DNA from 3 places in the Arthrobacter sp. 05T45 genome. Region 2 is predicted to be linked to each of the others. Evidence: predicted binding sites of a transcription regulator. Region 2 holds the regulator's gene; each other region holds the start of a gene.

Region 1 (7,446 bases), on a different contig from region 2:
GGGTGATTCCCCATTCCGGGTTGTGCAGCACGATTCCAGTCTCCCGCTGTGCAAACTGAAACGGAGCCTGAAGGTATCGATTCATCCGCGCCTGTTCCTGGTCCCACGGGAAGTTGCACGTGCCCAGGGAACTTTCCAGTGTCCCCACATCCGGCGTGATCGTTTCGCCGGCAATGCTGACCGTGACCGCATACGAAGCGCAGGGGATACGCACGGACATCACCGTGCGGCCGCCAACGCTGCCGAACCGTACCGCGTAATCGCCGGAGCTCATTCCCGGATCACGGGGCACAGAAGCCGGCGTCATGGAACCGGATGTGAAGTACTGGCACTCCAGCGCTCCATTGCCTACGACTTTCTCTGCACGCTGTGGCCGGCATTCATCTAAACCGTGCCCGGGGGCAGGCGGAATCGGCGGAGCCGGGGCGAGGGTCATGCCTGGTGACAGTCCGGCGCCCGTCGATGGTGCGGCCGTGGCGGCGGGCGGTTTGGTGACGGTTTGCTCGCCTGCCGACGTGCTGAGTGGGGGAGTTGACGCGCGGGCCGCGGTTAGCGCGACGACGGCGAGGCATACTACGGACAGCAGTGTCGGCGTCGTGTGCAATCCATAACGAGCGGGTCCCCCGGGCGCGGCCATGATCCGAACCCTAGGGGTTCGGGGCTTGTCCGTGCAACAACCCCCAGGCTAGGGGACCGGGGCCGGTGAGCTCTGCTGAACGTGCTGGTCCAGGACGTCCCGGGCGGTGGTCCACGTCCGGCTCCCGTACCGGTCGTTGCTGACGTAGTTCAGGGTCGCGTCGCCGCTGAACATGCTGGCGAAGTACTGCATGCCCTGCCACGGCGGGAACGGCTTGTCAGAGGCCGGCATGAGGGCTTTGACGGCCCGGCTCATAGCAGTCAAGGAGCCGACGCTGCCCGCGTAGAGGAGCCCGAATTGCGTTCCGGTCAGGTCGGACATGGTGGCTGCCAGGGTCCTTGCCGTGACCTGGTCTCCGGCGATCTGAAGGACGCGGGGCGCCCGCTCGTCGAGGGCGGCGGCGGCGGTGTAGGAGGCAGTGTCATCCTTCGTGGTGAAGTCGAGCACCTGGTCGGCGTCGGACCAGAAGAGCACCCGACGCCGCGAGAACAGGATCATGGGAGCCTGCCCGGAGAGCATGTCGGTGAAGGCGCCATTGAGGATGGAAGTGGCCCGGATTTCGGTGGCATCCAGCCGCTGTGCAAAGTCTCGGCGGAACTGTAAGTTCCGGTTGCTTCGGGGGCGGATTCCGCGGTAATCGATGGAGTAATCGGAAGGGATGAAACGCGGTACGCCCACCGCGGCCGCCGCCTCCAGCAAGCGCGATTGGGCGTCGAAAATTGCGCTGTCCACGCCGTTGATCGCGGAGACTACGCAGTCAACATCCGCGCAGGCCCTTCGGAGGGCCACCGGATCGTCGTAGCCCGCCTGGATCACTTCGACGCCTTGGGCGCGGAGCTGCGCAATGCGCTCCGTGCTGGTCCCAGGCCGTGTCAGGACCCGAACGGTGGCCCCCAGGGCGACCAAATTCTGCAGGATACGCCCGCCGAGATCGCCGGTGGCGCCGGCCAGAAGGACAGTGCCCGGAGTGGGAGTCGTCGGGATCATGGTTCGCACCTCAAGTGTCGGGCGGAAAGGGATGGTGGGCTAAAGACTACCAACGGCAGGGCAGCTGCGATTCCCGCGTGTGACTCAATGCATCCCGGGCCGGACTGATCAGCGGAACCGTTGGACGTCGGTTCGCGGGTCGGCCTCTACTGCCAGCGGTGGGATTCCAGCGCGCGAAACAGGGGAGCGCGGCCGCTTTTCAGATGGTCAACGGGGCGGGACCCGCCGAGTTCCCGGCAGGGTGTAACCATCCAGGCCGTGAAGTAGTTGTGCGGAACCTTCAGTTCTATGGCGCGCTGGAAGAGGTCGACGACGGTCGGGTGGAGGTGGCCGCCGGCGACGAATTGGAATCCCGGGCAGAACGTGCCGTCGTCGATGAAGACGCGGACGAGCTGCTGCATTACAGGGTCGGGGTCGTCCATCAGTTCGGCGAGGCGGCGGCGGACCTGTTCCAGGGCGGGCAGCGTGAATTCTTCCCTGATCCCCGCCCAGATCTGGTCGTTGATCGGCTGACGGTTCAGTGTCACCGTTGCCTAGCCGCCGTCGCTGATGTCGTCCAGGAGCCACTGGACGGAGCGTGGATTCCGGCGCAGCGTGAAGGTGCGCAGCGCTGAATTAGCCCCCAGCCGGGCCTCGACGCGCCAGTATTCGGTACCGGCCGGGTTGGCGCCAGCGGCGGCCGTGCATCGGGTGCCCCGCCCGGCGTCACCGCCGATCCAGTGCCGGGATTCGGTGGCCGGATCGACAAGCCAGATCCGTCCGTCGTGCCGGATGGCAAGGGGCTTGCCTGCCGGGTCGAGCCGGACTTGAAGGTCAAGGGTTCGTGTGGGGTTTTCGGTGCTGAGGGTCATGGGGGTGGTCTTTCGTGGTGCGGTGCTGCGGGGGCGTGTTGGCGTTAGGCGGCTTTGACGAGGGGGAGTTCGTCCCAATGGGTGGTGTAGCGGGGGGAGAGCATGTCCCGTTTCATGGTCCAGTCCGGCCCGCCCCGTATGCCGGCGTGGCCGAGGCCGATGGAGCCGCGCCCGTATCGGCGGGTCACATCTTCCAGGAGGGTTCCGATGTGGCGTTCCTCGTGCGGATTTTGGAACAGGGCCAGCGGTGCCTGGTTGCCGGTGGGCCGCAGGTCGGTGACCATGATGCCGGCCCGGGCGTATTTGATGCCTTCCTGGATGTGGGGCAGGAGGGCGTGGGCGGCCCGGGTGAGCAGGACGGGATCGGCGGTGGGCATCGGCAGCGGCACGCACACCGAGGGGTAGGAGGTGTCGTTCGGGTTGAAGTGCGAGGTGCCGGCGAAGGCGGTGAGGACCTTGGCCTGGAGGCTGTATTTGGCCAGCCGTGCCGATGCCTGCTGGCCGTAGACGGACAGGACCTGCCGCATGCCGGCGGCGGTGGTGATGGGGGTGGCGAAGGAGCGCGAGAAGATGAGCTGGTCCCGGCCGATCCGTTCTTCCTCCATCGGGATGCACGGCGTGCCCTGCAGCTCCAGGACGGTGCGCATCATGACCACGGAGAAGCGGTCCCGGATCATCACCGGGTCGGCCCGGGACAGGTCAAGGATGGACTGAAGCCCTAAGGCGTTGAGGCGTTTGGTCAGGCGCGTCGCGACGCCCCAGATTTCGATCACAGACAGCCGGCCCATCAGCGCTTCTCTGGTGGCGGCGGGCACGGAGTCCCAGTGGCAGACCCCGTCGAAGGCCGGGTTGTGCTTTGCCCATTTGTTGGCCAGTTTCGCGAGGGTCTTGGTCCCGGCGATCCCGACGCAGACCGGAACCCCCACGTTGCGCCGCACGGCTGCCTTCATGGTCTGGCCCAGGACCAGCAGGTCCTCCGGCGCGCCTTTGACGCCCAGGAAGGCCTCGTCGATGCTGTAAACCTCCAACCAAGCGCTGTAGCGGCCCAGCAGTTCCATCACCCGGGCGCTGATGTCCCCGTAAAGCTCGTAGTTGCTCGAGAGGGCAACAAGTCCCCACTCCTTCGCCCGCGGGGCGAGTTTGAACCATGGTTCACCGAGGCCGATGCCGAGAGCCTTGGCTTCCGGGGACCGGGTGACGGCGCACCCGTCGTTATTGGACAGTACGACGACGGGCCGGCCTTCGAGGGACGGGTCGAATGCCCGCTCGGCCGAGGCGTAGAAGCAGTTCACATCCACGTGCGCGATCTGCGGCATCCGCCGCATCGGGGAGGGCTTAGACATGGTGTGCCTCAAACATGGTGCAGGCAGCGGGTCGCGACGCCCCAGATGACCAGATCCGACAGGGACGGAACGCGGATGTCCGGGTAGGACGGATTCTCCGCCTGCAGCACGACGCCGGCGGCCGTGATCCGCAGCCGCTTGATGGTCAATTCTCCGTCCAGGACGGCTATGACTACGGACCCGTCCTTGGGTTCCACGGCCCGGTTGACGATCAGTTCATCCCCGTCGCTGATGCCGGCGCGTTCCATCGAGTCTCCGGAGACCCGCACGACGTACGTGCTGGTGATGTCCTTGATCAGATGCTCGTTCAGGTCAATCCGCCCATCAAAGTAGTCCTGCGCCGGCGATGGATACCCGGCCGCGACGGGGACCGGAGAGATCAGCACCGACAGCAACGACATGCCCGCGTCTATCACGCGGGGACCGACAACAACGCCCACAACACACCCTTATTCGAATATATGTTCGATACATTCAGTGTAGCCGGATGGGCCGACAAAAGTTGGACTCTGCCCATATCCCTCGGCTGCGTGGGCAGCGCGGTTTCTCCTCAACATCGCAACACCTGACTGAAGGGGTGCTGTATATGGGACGCTCGGCGCGTCGTCTGCGGAAGGTGGGGCCTGCGGGCTTGGTTGAGCGTAGGCGCTGTTATCGGCGTTTGGGCAGCCAAATTTTGACAGTTGAGCCGCAATTCCCTTAGAACAGCGGCCAGGGCACCGCCGACATCTCACCGCTCGGAGCCGGAAACCGCCCTGCCAAGCGCAACCGTGCGCAGCGCGCGGCGAGCGATGCGATTTCTTCGGCGCTGAGCAAGTCCGCCAGGTTTCGGCCCAGCCCACCGTGCAGTCCTTCGCTGACACGATCGATGCCGTCGCGTTCCTCGGCGGTCAGAGCGTCTCCCAGCCATCCCCACAGCACCGTGCGCAGCTTGTGGTCACGGTGAAAGGTGAGCCCATGGTCCACGCCGTGCCGGTGTCCGTCCGTCATGGCAAGAATGTGGTCGCCTTTGCGGTCGGCGTTGTTGACGACCATGTCGAACACCGCCATGCGTCTGAGCGCTGGCGAGTCTTCGTGAACGAGGGCGACCATCCGTCCGTTCTCATCCCGTCCCTCGAGAACATGTTTCCAGCCCGTCTCCGGCACCTGGTCCGTCGCGACCAGGTTCACGGCGCTTTGGGCGGGGTCTTGCTCCTGCCAGAGCTGCACCATTCCTTCGCCCAAAGGACCATCGCGCAGCCAGGTGCGCGGCACCACGTCCCAGCCTAAGACTTGCGAGACCAGGTAGGCGGCCACCTCCCGGTGAGCCAGGGTGCCGTGGGGAAAATCCCACAGCGGACTTTCGCCTGCTATCGGCTTATAGACGACCACCACGTCGCCGATGCTGCCCAGAAATGTAGCGTTTGAAGCCGTCGTGATGCGGCCGGTGAGCGTCAGCTCGGCGGTCACTAGGTCCGGCGCTGGCATCAGACCTCGGGAAGGGTGCAGATGTGCCCGTCGGCGTCTATGGGGTAACCGCAGAGCGGACACGTCGGACGCCCGGCGCCCACGATCTCACGGGTGCGCTTGGCGAATGCGCGGGCGGTGCCGACCGGCATTCGCACCAGCAGCATTTCGGACTCGTTAGCGCCGCCCTCATTAAGCGGTTCCTCGTTGTCATCAGCATCGACATCGGCGATGGGGTAGGCCTCTATTACGACCTGGGCCGTGGTTGGGTCCCAACCTAAGCTCATGGCGCCGGTGCGAAACTGCTCCTGAACGGCCTCGAGCTGGTCATTGTCGACAAGTTCAATGGGAGTGCTCGTGGGAACGCTGAAGGGGTTGCCCTCGACGGTGATGAGCTGGTCGAGAATTTCGTCGATCTTCTCCGCGAGCAGAGCCGACTGCTGCTTCTCCAGGGCAATACTCACGATCTGCGTCCCTGCGCGCACCTGCAGGTAGAACGTGCGCGCCCCTGGAAGGCCAATGGTGCCGACGACGATTCGATCAGGCCAGGCAAACTCGTGAACACGTGTAGGCATGTCAGTATTTTAGGCACATGAGGTTCATGGCGCCTTTTGCCCTGCACCGCCGCCCACCGGCGCATCGCCAGAGTGGATGCCGTTCGACAGCCACGACAGGTCACCCGCGTCGGTGTTGGTCGCGTAGACGCTCGGCCGACTAGCGCCGTAGCGCACGATCGATACGGAGGCGGGGCCTACGTTAATACGCTGGAACAGGTCAAGGTGCATGCCGAGCGCGTCGGCGAGGATTGACTTGATGATGTCACCGTGACTCACCGCCACCCACACGGCCCCTGGCCCGTACTCGGCTTCGAAGGCTGCATCGTGGCGTCGAATCGCTGCCACCGACCGAGCCTGCATCGCGGCCATGGATTCACCGCCGGGAAAGACGACGGCGGACGGTTGCGACTGCACAACCGGCCACAAATCCTCGGTCGCGAGATCACTGAGCGTGCGGCCCTGCCACTGGCCGTAATCGCACTCGGTGAGATCGAGATCGACCGGCGCGTACGGCGTGCCAGCCTGGCGATCGAGGATGAGCTGGGCGGTCTGCTGACAACGCTCAAGAGGGCTCGACACCACCCCGACTACGGGCACGGCCGCGAGCCGGTCTCCGGTCAGAGCCGCCTGGTCGCGCCCGATCTGGTCCAGGCTGACGCCGACGGCCCGCCCGGCCAGCAGTCCAGTGGCATTGGCTGTGGTGCGGCCGTGCCGCACGAGAATAACTGTCGCCATCCACCCAGCCTAACCACCCGATCGACGGCGGTGTGCACCGTACCGGGTCGCGCGCCGAACAGGCAGATAAAGCCCTGGCGGAACTCTTCAGGCGCGCCGACGCGCTCAAAGCCGCCCAGACGGACTCGGCACGCAGTGAACAGCTCATGGCCGACGCAGCAAAACCGGCGGAACCGGGACAGCCAGAACCCCCGGCCGAAACCGCCCCCCGCATGGAGGACGTCCGGTACCCGCTCCGCGCCGGATCCAGTAGTTCCCGCCCTCTCAGAGTGGTTGCGTCAAGTAATTCTGGCCCCCGTAGGACGGTTATCGCTGGCCCCATTTCGTGCATGGAAAGAGACAGTTCCGGCAACGTCAAGTAGCGCGGTCAGATGGTTCGCGGTTCGACGGGGATGCTTCGTTGTCCGGACAGAATGCCGATCGTCAAATTTTGATGAGAAGCAGTCCTGGGACCATGGTGGCGCTTTGGTCAGGCCCACTTGGACAGGAGGGCCGCGTTGGCTTCTCGCAGGAAGATTAGATCCTCTTGTGGTGGGGCTTGCGGAGGGGCTGTCCACCACTCGGTGAGGTTGTCCGCAGTCACTAGCCTCCGCCCAGCATCGAGAGGAGTTACACGCCAGCGGTCGGTGGGCTGGAGGTCTGGGTGGTCGGGTCCGAGGACCTGAATCGCGAAGATGCCGGGCAGCTACCCGTCGATGCCCGACGCGCTCGCGGTCCACCAGGGCGCGAACGGCGCTCCCAACCGGCTGGCAGCCAAGTCGGTGGACTCCGCGTTCTCTCAGGTGTTCGTGCAAACCGGTGTGACCGGGTTGCTAGTGGGTCTCGCGGCGGCCACCTTCCACAGCCGGCCCGACCTCGACCCGGCGCGCCCGCTGGCCTCGGCGCGCTGG
Region 2 (7,446 bases):
ATCGCGGCTGTCCGGACGGTCTTCAGCGAAGTCGACGCGCGCAAGGTTCCGGAAATCATTGTCCTGAACAAGGCCGACGCCGCTGACCCGTTCGTGGTCGAACGGCTCAAGCAGCGCGAGCCGCGCCACGTGGTGGTCTCGGCCCGCACCGGCGAAGGCATTCCGGAACTGCTCAAGGCCATCAGCGACGGCATTCCGCGGCCCAGCGTGAAGCTTGAACTGCTCATCCCGTACAACCGCGGGGATCTGATCAGCAAGCTCCACGAAAGCGACGCCGAGATCCTCAGCCTCGACCACGAGGAAACCGGGACCCGTGCCGTGGTGATGGTGCGTGAAGGACTCGCCGCCGAACTGGATCCCTTCATCAGCAATGACTGAGGCTGCGGTGACCAGGACCGACGCCGATCCAGCTGACGCCGAACCAGCCGACGCCGAACCAGCTGACGCTGGGCCGGCCGACGCCGACACCGGCGCCGGTTCGGTTGCCGGCGCGGCCGGCGAGGAGTTTGTTGTTAAGCTGCTCGACCGTGCCGTGTCCGGCATGGGCGGGCAGAGCCGCGATGGCCAGCACGAAATGGCCCGGCAGGTGGCGCGCGCGATAGACAGCGGCGATCACCTGCTGGTCCAGGCCGGCACCGGCACCGGCAAGTCGCTGGCCTACCTGATTCCGCTGATCGCGCATTCGCTGACCAGCAACAAACCCACCCTAGTCTCCACCGCCACCCTGGCACTGCAAACGCAGATTGTGGGCCGGGACCTGCCCAGGCTGCTCAAGACCATCACCCCTGCCCTGGAGCGGCCCGTCAAGGTCGCCCTGGTCAAGGGCCGGTCCAACTACGTCTGCCGGCACAAACTCGAGGGCGGCTTCCCGTCCGAAGAACCTTCCGAGGGACAGCTGTTTTCCCTCGGCGAGGACACGTCCGTGCCGCACTTCGCCGCCGCACTTGGCGGGCCGTCCTCCCAGCTGGGCAAGGAAGTTGTCCGGCTGCGCGAATGGGCCGAGGAGACCGCCACGGGGGACCGCGACGAGCTCATGCCGGGCGTCACGGACCGGGCCTGGCGCCAGGTCTCGGTCACCTCCATGGAGTGCCTCGGCGCGCAGAAATGCCCGCTCGCGGCCGAATGCTTCAGCGAACTGGCACGGCAGAACGCCGCCGATGCCGACGTCGTGGTCACCAACCACGCCATGCTCGCCGTCAGTGCCTTCGAAGGCCTGGCGGTCCTGCCGGAGTACGACGTCGTCGTGGTGGATGAAGCACACGAACTTCAGGACCGCGTCACGGGCGCGGTCTCGGGCCAGCTCTCCGTGGCGATGGTGCACGCCGCCGCGTCCGGGGCCCGGAAGCACACGGGCATCACCGTGGATGCGCTGAACAATGCCGCCGCCCACCTGGAGCTCGCCATCGACGGCGTCCCCAGCGGGCTGATGCCCAACGGCCTGAACAGCGAGCAGCTGGACTGCATCGACCAACTGCGCGACGCGTGCCGCGCCGCCCTGTCCGATTCCAAGGGGGACAGCTCCGTGTCGGCGGACGGCGGACGGCAGCTGGCCCGCTCGCGCCTCATGGTCATCCTGGAGCTCTGTGAACGCCTCCTGGCCGCGCGCGAAAACCGCGAAGTCGTGTGGTTCTCCCGCAACAGCAGCTTCGACCCGGCGCAGGGCTACTCCCAGCCGGACGAGAGCGCGCCGGCGTTGATCAACGTTGCCCCGCTGAGCGTCGCAGGGCGGTTGCGCGAGGGCCTGTTCGCGGACCACACCGTCATCCTCACCTCGGCCACACTGGCCATCGGCGCTGCCTTCGAACCCGCCGCCGGCGGCCTGGGCCTGGTTGGCAACGGCGCCCCGAGCTGGACCGGCGTCGACGTCGGCTCCCCGTTCGACTACCCGAAGCAGGGCATCCTCTACGTAGCCAGGCACCTGCCCAAACCCGGCCGCGGAACGTCCCCCGAGGCCCTGGACGAACTCGAGAAGCTGATCCGCGCCTCCGGCGGAGGCGCCCTTTGCCTGTTCTCCTCGCGGCGCGCCGCAGAGGAAGCAGCCGAGGCCATGCGGCCCCGGCTGGGCCTCAGCATCCTGTGCCAGGGGGAGTCGACCATGACGGCGCTCGTGCGGCAGTTTGCCGACGAACCTGACACGTGTTTGTTCGGCACCATGTCCCTCTGGCAGGGCGTCGACGTCCCTGGCGTGTCCTGCCGGCTGGTGGTCATCGACCGGATTCCCTTCCCGCGGCCGGACGACCCGCTGATGACGGCACGTTCGCGGGCCGTGGCCCAGTCCGGCGGCAATGGCTTCATGGCCGTCTCGGCCACGCACGCCGCCATCCGCCTCGCGCAGGGCGCCGGACGGCTGATCCGCTCGACCTCGGATAAGGGCGTGGTGGCAGTGCTGGATTCGCGGCTCTCCACGGAGCGTTACGGCGGCTTCCTGCGCGCCGCGCTGCCGCCGTTCTGGCCCACCACCGATTCATCGATAGCCATGGCAGCCCTGAAGCGCCTGGCGAAAGACTCCGCGAAAGCTTAAGTCCCAAACCGGGGCCGTCACCCTGCGCCGGAAATCGGCCGCGGGGTGGCCGCTCCGAACTGGCGGCATGGCCCGGGATGGCTAAGGGGAGCGCAGTTTAGAGTGAGCGCAGTTTAGAGGGAGCGCAGTACCGATACGACCTTGCCCATGATGACGGCGTGGTCGCCCAGGATGGGCTCGTACTGGGTGTTTTGCGGCAACAGCCACGTGTGGCCGTCCCGCTGGCGGAAGGTCTTGACCGTGGCTTCGTCGTCCAGCAGGGCGGCGACGATATCGCCGTTCACGGCATCACCCTGGCGGCGGACAACCACCCAGTCGCCGTCGCAGATGGCGGCGTCGATCATCGAGTCGCCGGCCACCTTGAGCATGAAGAGTTCGCCATGGCCCACGAGTTGGCGGGGCAGCGGCATGACGTCCTCCACCACCTGGTCCGCGAGGATCGGCCCGCCGGCGGCGATGCGTCCGACGAACGGCACCATTGCCGTGTCAGTGGCGCTGGCGAGCTCGGTTACCGACAGGCCGCCGACGGCCCGCAAGGGGCTGGACTTCTCGATACCAGATATCGGTGTGGCCCCCTCGTCTAGGGTCAGCGGCATGAGTACTTCCATGGCCCGGGGCCGCTTCGGATCGCGCCGCAGGTAGCCGAGCTTTTCCAGTTGGGAGAGCTGGTGGGTCACGCTCGACAGGCTGGCGAGACCGACGGTGTCGCCGATTTCGCGCATGGACGGCGGGTAGCCCTTGTCCGTGACGGACCGCTGGATGGTCTCCAGGATTTTCTTTTGCCGGACGGTGAGGCTCTTGGGGGCCCGGGCGGGCTGCGGGCTCCGTGGGGTGGCCCTGCCGCCGGTGGCTTGTGCTGCCATGTTCGCCAACGCCTTTCCGTTCCGCCCGGCTGCCGTGGCTGCTGTCACCGGGAACTTCCGGCCTGAAATGTCAGACCCTGCTGATCAACTACGAATGAATTCCCACTGTTAGTTCGAAAGTGGGAGTTCGAAAGTGGTTGTCCTGTCCCTCAAAAATAGGCCAGCCGCAGACCTTTTTCAAACATTTGTTCTAGCGAGTCTCGACATCGTTCGTTAGTAAGTGCTAAAACAGAACCAGCAAGATTCGAATATGTGTTCGATTCGGACGATCTAGGTTCGCAGGCAATGTTCGGTTCTATGTTCGAAGGTTCGGCCGGTTGGCGGCGAGTACGTGAGTACGCCGGGCGGCAACTTATGGTCCAGGAGGGCTCAGTTCATGTCAGTTTCAAGCGCGTTTGACGGCACTAACATTCAGGGCGTCACGACCCGCCACCGTGGTGTTGGTCCGGGTGGCGCAGCGGATCGCCGCAGCATCGGACACGGCGGCCTCGCCCAAAGCGGTTCCAGTCACGGCAACGTGTACCCGCTCAACGCCAGGCGCCGCGGCTCCGCGCAGTCGCGGGCGCAGCAAGGAGCCGCCGCCGCGGTTTCCGGCGGCCGGACCAAGCAGCCGCCGCTTCGGCTCACCCGGCGCGGACGCTTCGTCTTTTTCGGCGTCCCCCTGATTCTGCTGGCGGCGTTCATCCTGTCCTTCAGCGGATTCCTCAACGCTCCCGCGAAAGCGGCAGATTCCGCAGACCAGCTCTCGGTGACGCCGACCGTATCCGTCACAGTCCAACCGGGGGAGTCCCTCTGGGCCATTGCCGGGTCGGTGGCCCCGGAGCGCGATCCCCGCGATGTTGTGGCCGATATCGTGCAGTTGAACAATCTGGACGCCGCGCGTGTGATGCCGGGCCAGCAACTGTTTGTTCCGTCCAAGTAGCCACCCCCGGGTGCCGTCGCGGGCGTCACAGTTTCAGCGCCCGTCCCGCTACCACTTAAACTGGTCACGTGACTGACCAGCTTGAGCGCCTCAACCGACTGCCCCTCCGAACCAATCTGCGTGGCCTGCGTCCGTATGGCGCGCCGCAGCTGGACGTCCCCATCCTGCTCAACGTCAACGAGAACACCCATGGGGTCCCGGCCGATGTCCGCGCCGCGATTACCGAAGCCGTGAGCGCCGCCGCTGCCGGGCTGAACCGCTATCCGGACCGCGAATTCACCGAATTGCGCGAAGCCCTCGCCGAATACCTTGGCCATGGGCTGGACGCGGAGAACATCTGGGCCGCGAATGGTTCCAACGAAGTCCTTCAGCAAATCCTCCAGGCCTTCGGGGGCCCTGGCCGGACGGCCCTCGGGTTCCCTCCCACGTATTCGATGTACCCGCTGCTGGCCTCCGGCACGGATACGGAGTACGTCGTCGGGGCCCGCGCGTCCGACTATGGGCTCAGTGCGGAATCAGCGGCACAGCAAGTCCGCGAGCTTCAGCCCAACATTGTCTTCCTCTGTTCCCCGAACAACCCGACCGGCACGGGGCTGGGCCTTGATGTGGTCGAGGCAGTCTATGACGCCGGCGAGGCCAGCCAGACCATCGTGATCGTCGACGAGGCCTATCACGAGTTCGCCCACGACGGCACGCCCAGTGCCCTCACCCTGCTGCCTGGCCGGGAGCGGCTCATCGTCTCGCGCACCATGAGCAAGGCCTTCGCCCTCGCGGGTGCGCGGCTCGGCTACATGGCCGCGGCCCCGGAGGTCGCGGATGCCCTGCGCCTGGTCCGTCTCCCGTACCACCTCTCCGCTATCACCCAGGCTGCGGCCCTGGCTGCCCTGCGCCACCGGGAGGCGCTCATGGCGGACGTCGAGGACATCAAGCGCCAGCGCGACCGGATCGTGTCGGAACTGACGCGGTTGGGCTTGACCCCGGCCGCGTCTGATTCCAACTACGTGTTCTTCGGCGGCCTCGAGAACCCCCATGAGGTTTGGCAGCGCATGCTGGACGCCGGTGTCCTCATCCGCGACGTCGGTATTCCGGGGCACCTGCGCGTCACCGCCGGCACTGAGACAGAAACCACAGCCTTCCTGGAGGCACTTGAACTCATCCTGGCCGGCTCCGCAAAGCCGCAGGCCTAGACTTGGTGGGGAGCCCGATCGTCCCCGCCAGATTGCCCAACACCCTGCCTTCTTCCAAAGGACACATCTACATGAGCACCACCGGATCCACCGCCGCCGAGGGCCGGACCGCACGCATGGAACGGACCACCAGCGAGTCCTCGGTCCTGGTCGAGATCAACCTGGACGGCACCGGCGTTTCAGACATCAGCACGTCGGTCCCGTTCTACGACCACATGCTGACGGCCCTCAGCAAGCACTCCTTGATTGACATGACCGTCAAGGCCACCGGCGACACCCACATCGATGTCCACCACACTGTCGAGGACGTGGCCATCACTTTCGGCGAGGTTCTGCGGACCGCCCTGGGCAACAAAGCCGGGATCCGCCGCTTTGGCGAGGCGACCGTTCCCCTCGATGAGGCCCTCGCGCAAGCTGTCGTGGACGTCTCCGGCCGTCCCTACCTGGTCCACGCCGGCGAGCCGGCAGGCCAGGAATACCACCTGATCGGCGGCCACTTTACGGGCTCCCTGACCCGCCACGTCTTCGAGGCGATCACCCTTCACGCCGGGATCTGCCTGCACATGAACGTCACTGCCGGGCGTGACCCCCACCACATCGTCGAGGCCCAGTTCAAGGCCTTTGCCCGTGCCCTGCGCGCAGCCGTCGAGCCGGATCCCCGCGTCGAGGGCATCCCGTCGACAAAGGGTGCTTTGTGACCGGCCCGGTGCTCCGCGACGGGGCCATCATCGACCCCGCCGCCGCGGCCAAGCCGGTCTCCCCGCAGGGAAAGCCCACAGTTACGGTGCTGGACTACGGCTCCGGGAATGTCCGGTCCGCCGTCCGCGCGCTGGAGCGGGCCGGCGCCGAAGTCATCCTCAGCTCCAAGCCTGAGGATGTCCTCAATGCCGACGGCCTCGTCGTCCCCGGTGTCGGCGCCTTCGAAACCGTCATGCGCGAACTCAAGGCCGTTGACGCCATCCGCATGATCGGCCGCCGTGTCGCCGGAGGCCGCCCCGTGCTGGCCATCTGCGTCGGGCTCCAAGTGCTGTTCGAGGCCGGCGTCGAACACGGCACCGAAGCCGAGGGCATGGGGGAGTGGCCCGGCAAGGTGGAACTGTTGCCTGCCGACGTCGTGCCCCACATGGGCTGGAACACCGTCGCCGTCCCCGAAGGGTCCAGGCTCTTCGCCGGGGTTGAGGACGAGCGCTTCTACTTCGTACACTCCTACGGTGTCCAGAAGTGGGACTTCGACGTCATCCAGCCGCGGATGGCTGCGCCGCTGGTGACCTGGTCCGACCACGGTGCCCCGTTCATCGCGGCCGTGGAAAACGGCCCGCTGTGTGCCACCCAGTTCCACCCGGAGAAGTCCGGCGACGCCGGCGCCCGGCTGCTGCGCAACTGGGTCCAGAGCCTGCGCCCCGCAGCCCCGGACCGTACCGCAGCCCCGGAAGGGACCGCCTAGATGTGGTCCCTGGTGCTCATGGGCGTGGCCGGCCTGCTGGTTGGCGGCGGGATCTCCTTCCGCCAGCAGAAAAGTCCGCTCTGGGTGCAGATCGTTTTCTACATCCTCGCCGGCATGTCACTGCTGGCCGCCTACCTCCTGACCCTGCCGGCGTCCTGACCGCCCCTCCCCACCACCATCCCCAAGCTGAGGACTCCACGATGACCACCGAAACCCCGCTGCCCGTACTCGAGCTCCTGCCCGCCGTCGACGTCGTCAACGGACAGGCCGTCCGGCTCGTACAGGGCGAAGCCGGCAGCGAGACGAGCTACGGCACCCCGCTGGAGGCCGCCCTCAACTGGCAGCAGCAGGGGGCTGAGTGGGTGCATCTGGTCGACCTGGACGCCGCGTTCGGGCGCGGCTCCAACGCCGAGCTCCTGCGCGAGGTCGTCGGCCGGCTCGATATCAAGGTGGAGCTCTCCGGCGGCCTTCGCGACGACGAATCCCTTGAGAAGGCCCTCGACCTCGGC
Region 3 (7,446 bases), on a different contig from region 2:
CTGCGCGGACTGTTCCGGCGGGAGTTTGCCGCCTATCAGGAGGCCGGGTACGCCATCTGGATTGTCACCCGCCGGCGGAACATGCCGGCGTCGCACACCAGCGCCGACATGGCGGACGACTACGCCCAGCTGATCGCCGAGGAGTTCGGCGGCCGGGTCGGCCTGGTGGTGGCCGAGTCATTCGGCGGGATGATCGGGCAGTACCTGGCCGCCCGCCATCCCGAGTCCTTCGGGCACATCGCGATGGTGGTCACGGCGGCCGAACTGAGCGCCTGGGGCAAAGACGTGGACGAGCGGATGGCCGCCGCCGTCGCTGCCGGAGACCCAGGCCGCGCCGGGACGGTCCTGGCCGAGTACCTCTTACCGGGGCCGCGGACCCGCTGGCTGCGGGAACTGCTGGGACCTGTCGTCGGCCGGCGCGTGCTGGACCCCTCCGGATGCCCCGCCGCGGACGTCCTGACGGAGGCGCGGGCCGAGTTCGCGTTTGATGCGCGGGCGGTACTGCCGCTCATTCGTCCGCCCGTCCTGCTGCTCTGCGGCGGCCGGGACGCGTTCTTCCCGAGGACGGTTGCGGAGGAGACCGCGCAATTGATTCCAGACTGCACCCTGATCGTCTACGAGCGATGGGGCCATATCCGGGCAGGATCGAGCCGGCGGGTGCCGCGCGATGTCCTGGCTTTCGTCCGGAGCCGATGACGGCAGGCGGGGCCCATGGAAGGCTGCCGGGCAGCTACCCGGCGTCCAGGAGCAGGGACATGAAGACGCTGTTGGGGTCGGCTTCGTAGCCGGCAAACGGCGGGCAGTTCGTGAAGCCGTGCCGCTCGTACAGCCGCCGCGCGGGGGCGAAGAACTCCTGGCTCCCCGTCTCCAGGAACAAGCGTTCGTAGCCGCTGTGCCGGGCCTCGGCCAGGAGGTGGCGGAGCAGCGCCGACGCAACGCCGCGCCCGCGGGCTGCATTCGCGGTGCGCATTGACTTGATCTCGGCGTCGCCGGGAGCCAGGTGTTTCAGTGCCGCGCAGCCCAGGAGCCGGGAGTCCTGCCGGGCGGTCCAGAAGCTGATGCCGGGTCCGGCCAGGGCGGCAGGATCAAGGGCGTGGACGCTTTCCGGCGGGGAGGTCGCGTACATGTCGGCGAGGTGTTCGCCCAGGAGCCGCAGGACGTCCTCGCGTTCCGGGGTGTCGCGCCCAATCCGGACCGTGCCGCCCTCGGCGCCTGCCACCTGGGTCAGCGGGGCCGGCGGGCGGCGTGTTCCCGCGCCAGCACCGCGTAGGAGTCATCCGGCGTGCCTGGGGTGAAGCTGCCGTATTTGCGTTCGACGGCGGTCCGGATCAGGAAATCCGCGAGAGCCGGGTTCTTGGGCAGCAGCGAGCCGTGCAGGTAGCTCGCCACGATGTTGCGGTAGCGGGCTCCCTCCTGGCCGTCCGTGCTGTTGTTGCCGGTACCTTTGGCCGTCGTCCCGAGCGGTTCGACGCCCGGTCCCAGTGTGGTCTGGCCGCTGTGGTTTTCGTAGCCGAGGATGTTGCCGAATTCGGGGGAGGAGACCGTGACGTTGCCGATCAGGCGCTCGTCGGTGCCGTGGGTTTCCACGTCCAGGATGCCGATGCCCGGAAGGACCGACCCGAGCCGGGTCTTGAAGAATTTCCCGAAGAGCTGGTACAGCCCGCAGATCACGAGCATCGGGGTGCCCTCGTCGGCCATCTGCTTCAGGGTGGACTCGCGCGAGAGGAGGTCGTCCTGGATGACGAGCTGTCCGCTGTCCTGTCCGCCGCCACCGACAATCAGGTCCACATCTGCCGGGAACGGGTCACCAACGTTGTACTCGAGCAGTTCCGGCGTGTAGCCGTGCCAGCGCAGGCGCTGCGCGAGGACCAGGGCGTTGCCCCAGTCGCCGTAAATGTTCATGTCCCGCGGGTAGAGCTGCAGGACCCGGATGGTTCCCTTGCTGGGGGCCGCGGAATCTTCGGGCGGAAGTTCGTGCCCGAAGGACAGCTCGTGCGGCGTTTCGGGGGACCCGGGGGTCATGAGACCACCTCCACTGTGGTGATTTTGGACAGCTCGCGGCGGATGGCCAGCATGGCCGTGTAGGTGCAGAAGATCCTCTTCGGCTTGCCCTCGCCGCCGCGGATGAACGCTGCCAGTGCCGGCGCAATGTCCGTGTCGACGGCGCCGATCGCGACGTCGTCGTACTGCAGCCGCAGCGCCATGTCATACGCGCGGGAGCCCGTGAGCTGGTCCACGCCGCCGTCGCGGAGCGTGTCGAATTCGACGTCCCACAGCCAGGACATGTCCCGGCCGTCGGCGTAGTTGTCGTTGATCGCGATCATCGTGGCGTACCCGGCGGCGGGGAACGATTTGAGGCCGAGCCGGAAACCGCTGGGGTTCTTGACCAGGACCAGTTCCAGCGGCAGGCCATCGACCACGAGGCTTTCGCCGCGGCCGAACGCCGGCGCCACCTTGGACAGCGCCGTGAGCAGGCCGGCCTGGTCGGTCCCGGTGCCGCGGGCGCCGGAGACGCCGCGGGCCAGGGTCAGCGCGGCGGCGGCATTGAAGATGTTGTAGACGCCGCGCAGTTTCATCCCCGTGGTGACCGTCGCGCCGTCGTACTCGAAATCGGCGTCGTCGGCGCCCACGCGGCGCAACACGACGTCGGCGGCGGGCCGGGCGGGGGCGGCCGGCACCGGGCTGCCCGGGGCGGCGCGCATGTCGTCGTCGTTGGGGAAGGTGCTCAGCAGCGAATCGTCGAGCCCGAAGTAGAGCACCTCCGGCCCGTCCAGGGTCTGGGCGATCCGGGCGACGCGCGGGTCTTCCCGGTTCAGGACCACGGTCCCGGTGGTCTTGGACGCGATGTGCTGGAGCAGTTCGGCGGTCTTGTCGATCTCGCCGAACCGGTCCAGCTGGTCGCGGAGGACATTGAGCAGGAGGCTGTACTGCGGCGGGACCTTGTTGACGAAGTGGACGGCATGCGCCTCATCCAGTTCCAGGACCGCGACGTCGGCATCGAGCCGGCCCCGCCAGTCGACCTCGCCCAGGAGGGCCGCGGCCACGCCGCGGGTGAAGTTGCTGCCGGTGCGGTTGGTGAAGACTTTCAGTCCCTGGCTTTCGAGCAGTTCCACGACCATCTTGGTGGTGGTGGTCTTCCCGTTCGTGCCACTGACGACGGCGACCCCCAGCGGCAGCGTGGACAGCGTCCGCCGCATGAAATCGGGGTCGATTTTTTCGACCACAAGCCCGGGGAGGGCCGAGCCTCCGCCCCTGAGCCGGGAGACCCGGCGGACGAACTTGCCGAGCGGAACGCTGAAGTAAAGCATGCTCTGTAATATATCCCAGCAGCGGCATGGAACCCGGACGCCCGGTGCCGTTGCATGCGTCTTCCATGCGTGCCGTGCAGGCGCAGAGCATTATGCTGTGGGGATGACCACCCCCTCTTTTTCCCCTGAATCCCGCGTGGGAACGGGGCTCCGGATCGGCGTCCTGGCGCTGCAGGGCGATTTCCGGGAGCATCTGCATGCCGTGGAAGCCGCCGGCGCCGCCGGCGTCGGGATCCGGCGTCCCGCCGAACTCGACGGCCTGGACGGGCTCATCATCCCCGGCGGCGAATCGACCACGATCGACAAGCTCTCCCGGATCTTCGGGCTCCGGGATCCGCTGCGCGAACGCATCCAGGCCGGCCTGCCCGTTTACGGCTCGTGCGCCGGGATGATCCTGCTGGCGGACGAAATCGCCGACCCGGCCAAGGACCTGGCCGGAAACCCGCAGCAGACGTTCGGCGGACTCGACATCACCGTGCGCCGCAACGCCTTCGGCCGGCAGCGCGAGTCCTTCGAGACGGACCTGGACTTCATGGGGTTAGGGTTCAGCGCCGCGGGCGGGGCAGTGGCCCCGGTCCACGCCGTCTTTATCCGCGGGCCCTGGGTGGAGCGCGTCGGCGACGGCGTCGAAGTCCTTGCTCAGGTGGAACCGTCCAAAGCCGGCCACCCCGAATCCCTGGACGGGACGGCTAGAATTGTTGCAGTGCGTTCCGGCAAGCTGCTGGCCACCTCCTTCCACCCGGAAGTGACGGGGGAGAAGCGCGTGCATGAACTGTTTATTCGAATGATCAGAGGAGAAGCGTAAAGCATGTCAGGCCACTCCAAATGGGCGACGACCAAGCATAAGAAGGCCATCCTTGACAGCCGCCGGGCCAAGTCGTTCGCCAAGCTGATCAAGAACATCGAAGTCGCCGCGCGCATGGGCGGCCCCGACCTCTCCGGCAACCCCAGCTTGGAACTGGCCGTCACCAAGGCGAAAAAGACGTCGGTGCCCGCTGACAATATCGACCGCGCCATCAAGCGCGGCGCCGGGCTCACCGGCGAGGTCGTCGATTACACCGAAATCATGTACGAGTGCCGCGGCCCGCAGGGTTCCGCGCTGCTGATCGAGTGCCTCACGGACAACAAGAACCGTGCCGCCTCCGAGGTCCGGCTCGCCATCTCCCGCAACGGCGGCACGATCGCCGATCCCGGCTCCGTCAGCTACCTCTTCTCCCGCAAGGGCGTCGTCTCGCTGCCGAAGAACGGCCTGGCCGAGGACGACGTCCTGATGGCCGTGCTGGATGCCGGGGCCGAGGAAGTCAAGGACAACGGCGACAGCTTCGAGATCCACTCCGAGCCGACCGACCTCCAGGCCATCCGCGATGCCCTCACGGAAGCCGGCATTGAGTACGACACCGACGAGGCCGAGTTTGTGCCGTCCATGCAGGTGCCGCTGGACCTTGATGCCGCCAAGAAGTTCATGAAGCTGGTGGACGCCCTGGAAGAGCTCGACGACGTCCAGAACGTGTACAGCAACGCCGACCTCAGCGACGAAGTGCAGGCCGCACTGGAAGCCGAGTGACCCGCTCACCCAAACGTGACTTTTGGGGCCCGGTCTTGACGGCCCAACCGTGACGCTGCGCGTGTTGGGGGTCGACCCGGGCCTCACCCGTTGCGGGATCGGCGTTGTCGACGTCGAGCGGAACCGGCGGGCCACTTTGGTGGCCTTCGGCGTTGTGGGCACCTCACCCGAGGAGAGCCTGGACCAGCGGCTGCTGGTCATCGCCACGTCCATCGACGAGTGGCTGGACCGCTACGAACCCCAGGTCCTCGCCGTGGAGCGGGTCTTTTCCCAGCTCAACGTCAGCACGGTCATGGGGGTGGCGCAGGCCTCCGGTGTGGTCATTGCGGCCGCCGCGCGCCGTGGCATCCCGGTGGCTCTGCACACCCCGTCCGAGGTCAAGGCAGCCGTGACGGGAAGCGGGACCTCGAACAAGGATGCGGTCACCAAGCTGGTGACCAAGATCCTCCGGCTGGACGCGCCTCCGCGCCCTGCCGACGCCGCCGACGCCCTTGCGTTGGCCATCACCCACGCTTGGCGGGCCGGCAGCGGGGCCGCCGTAGCCACGACTGGGCCGGGCAGCCAGTCCCTCACTCCGGCGCAGCGGGCGTGGGCGGACGCGGAGGCAAAAGCGCGCCGTGCGCGCTGAATGTCCGGCTGTGACGCCGCGGGGCTTGGTAGGGTATTCGTAGATATGTTCGGATAGCCGGCGTGCCCGGCTGTACGTTCTTTCATCACCCAGTTGTAGACGCCAGTTAGACCAGGAGCCCGGCCTTGATCAGTTTTCTTCGTGGAACCGTTGCGCATGTTGGCCTGTCCTCCGCCGTGATCGACCTCAACGGCGCCGGCATGAGCGTCAACGCCACACCGCAGACCCTCAGCGGCCTCCGGGTGGGTGAGGAGGGAAAGCTATTCACGTCCCTGATCGTGCGGGAAGACTCGCTGACCCTGTTCGGCTTCGCCAGCGATGACGAACGCGAGGTGTTTGATGTGCTCCTCAGCGTCAGCGGAGTCGGTCCCCGCCTCGCACTGGCGGTGCTGGCCGTCCACGAGCCCGAAGCCATCCGGGTGGCCGCCCACTCCGGCGACGGCAAGGCCTTCACGAAGGTCCCCGGCATCGGACCGAAGGTGGCCGGCCGGATCGTGCTCGAACTAGCCGGCAAGCTTGTGCCGCACGGCACCGCCGGCGCGCCTGTCGCGGCCGTGTCCGCCGAATCCGTCTGGAAGCCGCAGGTGGTGGCCGCGATGACCAGCCTGGGCTGGTCCGAAAAGGATGCCACGGCCAGCATCGACAAGTCCCTTGCCGATTCCCCGGACCTCGCGGCGAACGGCAATGTGGCGGAGATTCTCCGCGCGACGCTGCGCTGGCTGGGCCAGGACGGCGCCCGCGCCGGGAACCGGGTAGGCGCGCGTGGCTGAGCCGTCGATCGTCGCCGGGGGAGAGGAACCGGAGGAGCGGGTCATCGAAGCCGCCCTGCGGCCCAAGAACCTGCACGACTTCGTGGGCCAGCACCGGGTCCGCAAGCAGCTCTCCCTCGTGTTGGAGGCCTCGCGCATGCGTGGGCGCAGCGCGGACCACGTGCTGCTCTCGGGCCCTCCCGGCCTGGGCAAGACCACACTGTCCATGATCATCGCCGCCGAAATGAACGTTCCGCTGCGGATCAGCAGCGGCCCGGCCATCCAACACGCGGGCGACCTTGCGGCCATCCTGTCCTCACTCTCTGAGGGCGAGGTCCTGTTCCTGGATGAAATCCACCGCATGTCCCGGCCGGCCGAGGAAATGCTGTACATGGCGATGGAAGATTTCCGCGTCGATATCGTCGTCGGCAAGGGCGCCGGCGCCACGGCCATTCCGCTGGAGCTGCCGCCCTTCACGCTCGTCGGCGCCACCACGCGGGCCGGCCTCCTTCCCGGCCCGCTGCGGGACCGGTTCGGTTTCACCGGCCACCTCGAGTTTTACTCCGTCGAGGAGCTGGAACTGGTCCTGCGCCGCTCCGCCGGCCTGCTGGACCTGAAGGTCAACTCCGCCGGATTCAGCGAGATTGCCGGCCGGTCCCGGGGCACGCCGCGCATCGCCAACCGGCTCCTGCGCCGGGTCCGGGACTGGGCACTCGTGCACGGCATCGAGCAAATCGACGCGCGGGCGGCCTCCGCGGCCCTGGACATGTATGAGGTGGACAAGCGGGGCCTGGACCGGCTGGACCGTGCCGTTCTCGAGGCCCTCATCACCAAGTTCGGCGGCGGCCCGGTAGGCCTGTCCACGCTCGCGATCGCCGTCGGCGAGGAAACGGAGACCGTGGAAACGGTCGCCGAGCCCTATCTGGTGCGCGAAGGACTCCTGGGCCGGACGCCGCGCGGCCGGATAGCCCTGGCGCCGGCATGGACGCACCTGGGCTTCGCCATTCCGGCCGGCGCCTTCGGCCAGGACCCGCTGGAACTGTTCCAGGCCGACGAGCCGGGCGAGAGCCCGATCGGCGGGTCCGGTGGGGATCTCGGCGAAGAAACCGATCCTCAGTGGATCCGAAACAGCCGCTAGCACCGTTCTTTCAGCTTTTCCCTTTAGACTGGTATGACGCTCGGCACGTCCGGGTTTTG

Evidence for each region. The regulator LexA, encoded in region 2, represses DNA repair genes until DNA is damaged. The targets are predictions, from matches to a motif close to TCGAACANNTGTTCGA.
Region 1: the regulator LexA is predicted to act here: its motif matches at 4,272-4,287, upstream of AC1DGD_RS02945 (LexA family protein).
Region 3: the regulator LexA is predicted to act here: its motif matches at 5,538-5,553, upstream of ruvA (Holliday junction branch migration protein RuvA).

The regions. Positions count from the first base shown of each region.
Region 1 covers NZ_JBFTKI010000002.1:59,631-67,076, forward strand. Annotated here, with positions in the region: gene AC1DGD_RS02920 (hypothetical protein) at 1-274, opposite strand, end outside; gene AC1DGD_RS02925 (NmrA family NAD(P)-binding protein) at 686-1,624, opposite strand; gene AC1DGD_RS02930 (hypothetical protein) at 1,771-2,151, opposite strand; gene AC1DGD_RS02935 (hypothetical protein) at 2,158-2,475, opposite strand; gene AC1DGD_RS02940 (Y-family DNA polymerase) at 2,520-3,818, opposite strand; gene AC1DGD_RS02945 (LexA family protein) at 3,827-4,258, opposite strand; gene AC1DGD_RS02950 (SCO1664 family protein) at 4,518-5,285, opposite strand; gene AC1DGD_RS02955 (DUF3090 domain-containing protein) at 5,285-5,839, opposite strand; gene AC1DGD_RS02960 (histidine phosphatase family protein) at 5,864-6,556, opposite strand.
Region 2 covers NZ_JBFTKI010000005.1:50,115-57,560, reverse strand. Annotated here, with positions in the region: gene hflX (GTPase HflX) at 1-378, shown strand, start outside; gene AC1DGD_RS07675 (ATP-dependent DNA helicase) at 371-2,521, shown strand; gene lexA (transcriptional repressor LexA) at 2,635-3,384, opposite strand; gene AC1DGD_RS07665 (LysM peptidoglycan-binding domain-containing protein) at 3,902-4,306, shown strand; gene AC1DGD_RS07660 (histidinol-phosphate transaminase) at 4,375-5,493, shown strand; gene hisB (imidazoleglycerol-phosphate dehydratase HisB) at 5,565-6,191, shown strand; gene hisH (imidazole glycerol phosphate synthase subunit HisH) at 6,188-6,937, shown strand; gene AC1DGD_RS07645 (hypothetical protein) at 6,938-7,096, shown strand; gene priA (bifunctional 1-(5-phosphoribosyl)-5-((5-phosphoribosylamino)methylideneamino)imidazole-4-carboxamide isomerase/phosphoribosylanthranilate isomerase PriA) at 7,138-7,446, shown strand, end outside.
Region 3 covers NZ_JBFTKI010000009.1:16,427-23,872, reverse strand. Annotated here, with positions in the region: gene AC1DGD_RS11080 (alpha/beta fold hydrolase) at 1-696, shown strand, start outside; gene AC1DGD_RS11075 (GNAT family N-acetyltransferase) at 731-1,219, opposite strand; gene AC1DGD_RS11070 (type 1 glutamine amidotransferase) at 1,225-2,022, opposite strand; gene AC1DGD_RS11065 (MurT ligase domain-containing protein) at 2,019-3,308, opposite strand; gene pdxT (pyridoxal 5'-phosphate synthase glutaminase subunit PdxT) at 3,412-4,113, shown strand; gene AC1DGD_RS11055 (YebC/PmpR family DNA-binding transcriptional regulator) at 4,117-4,872, shown strand; gene ruvC (crossover junction endodeoxyribonuclease RuvC) at 4,922-5,500, shown strand; gene ruvA (Holliday junction branch migration protein RuvA) at 5,626-6,270, shown strand; gene ruvB (Holliday junction branch migration DNA helicase RuvB) at 6,263-7,387, shown strand.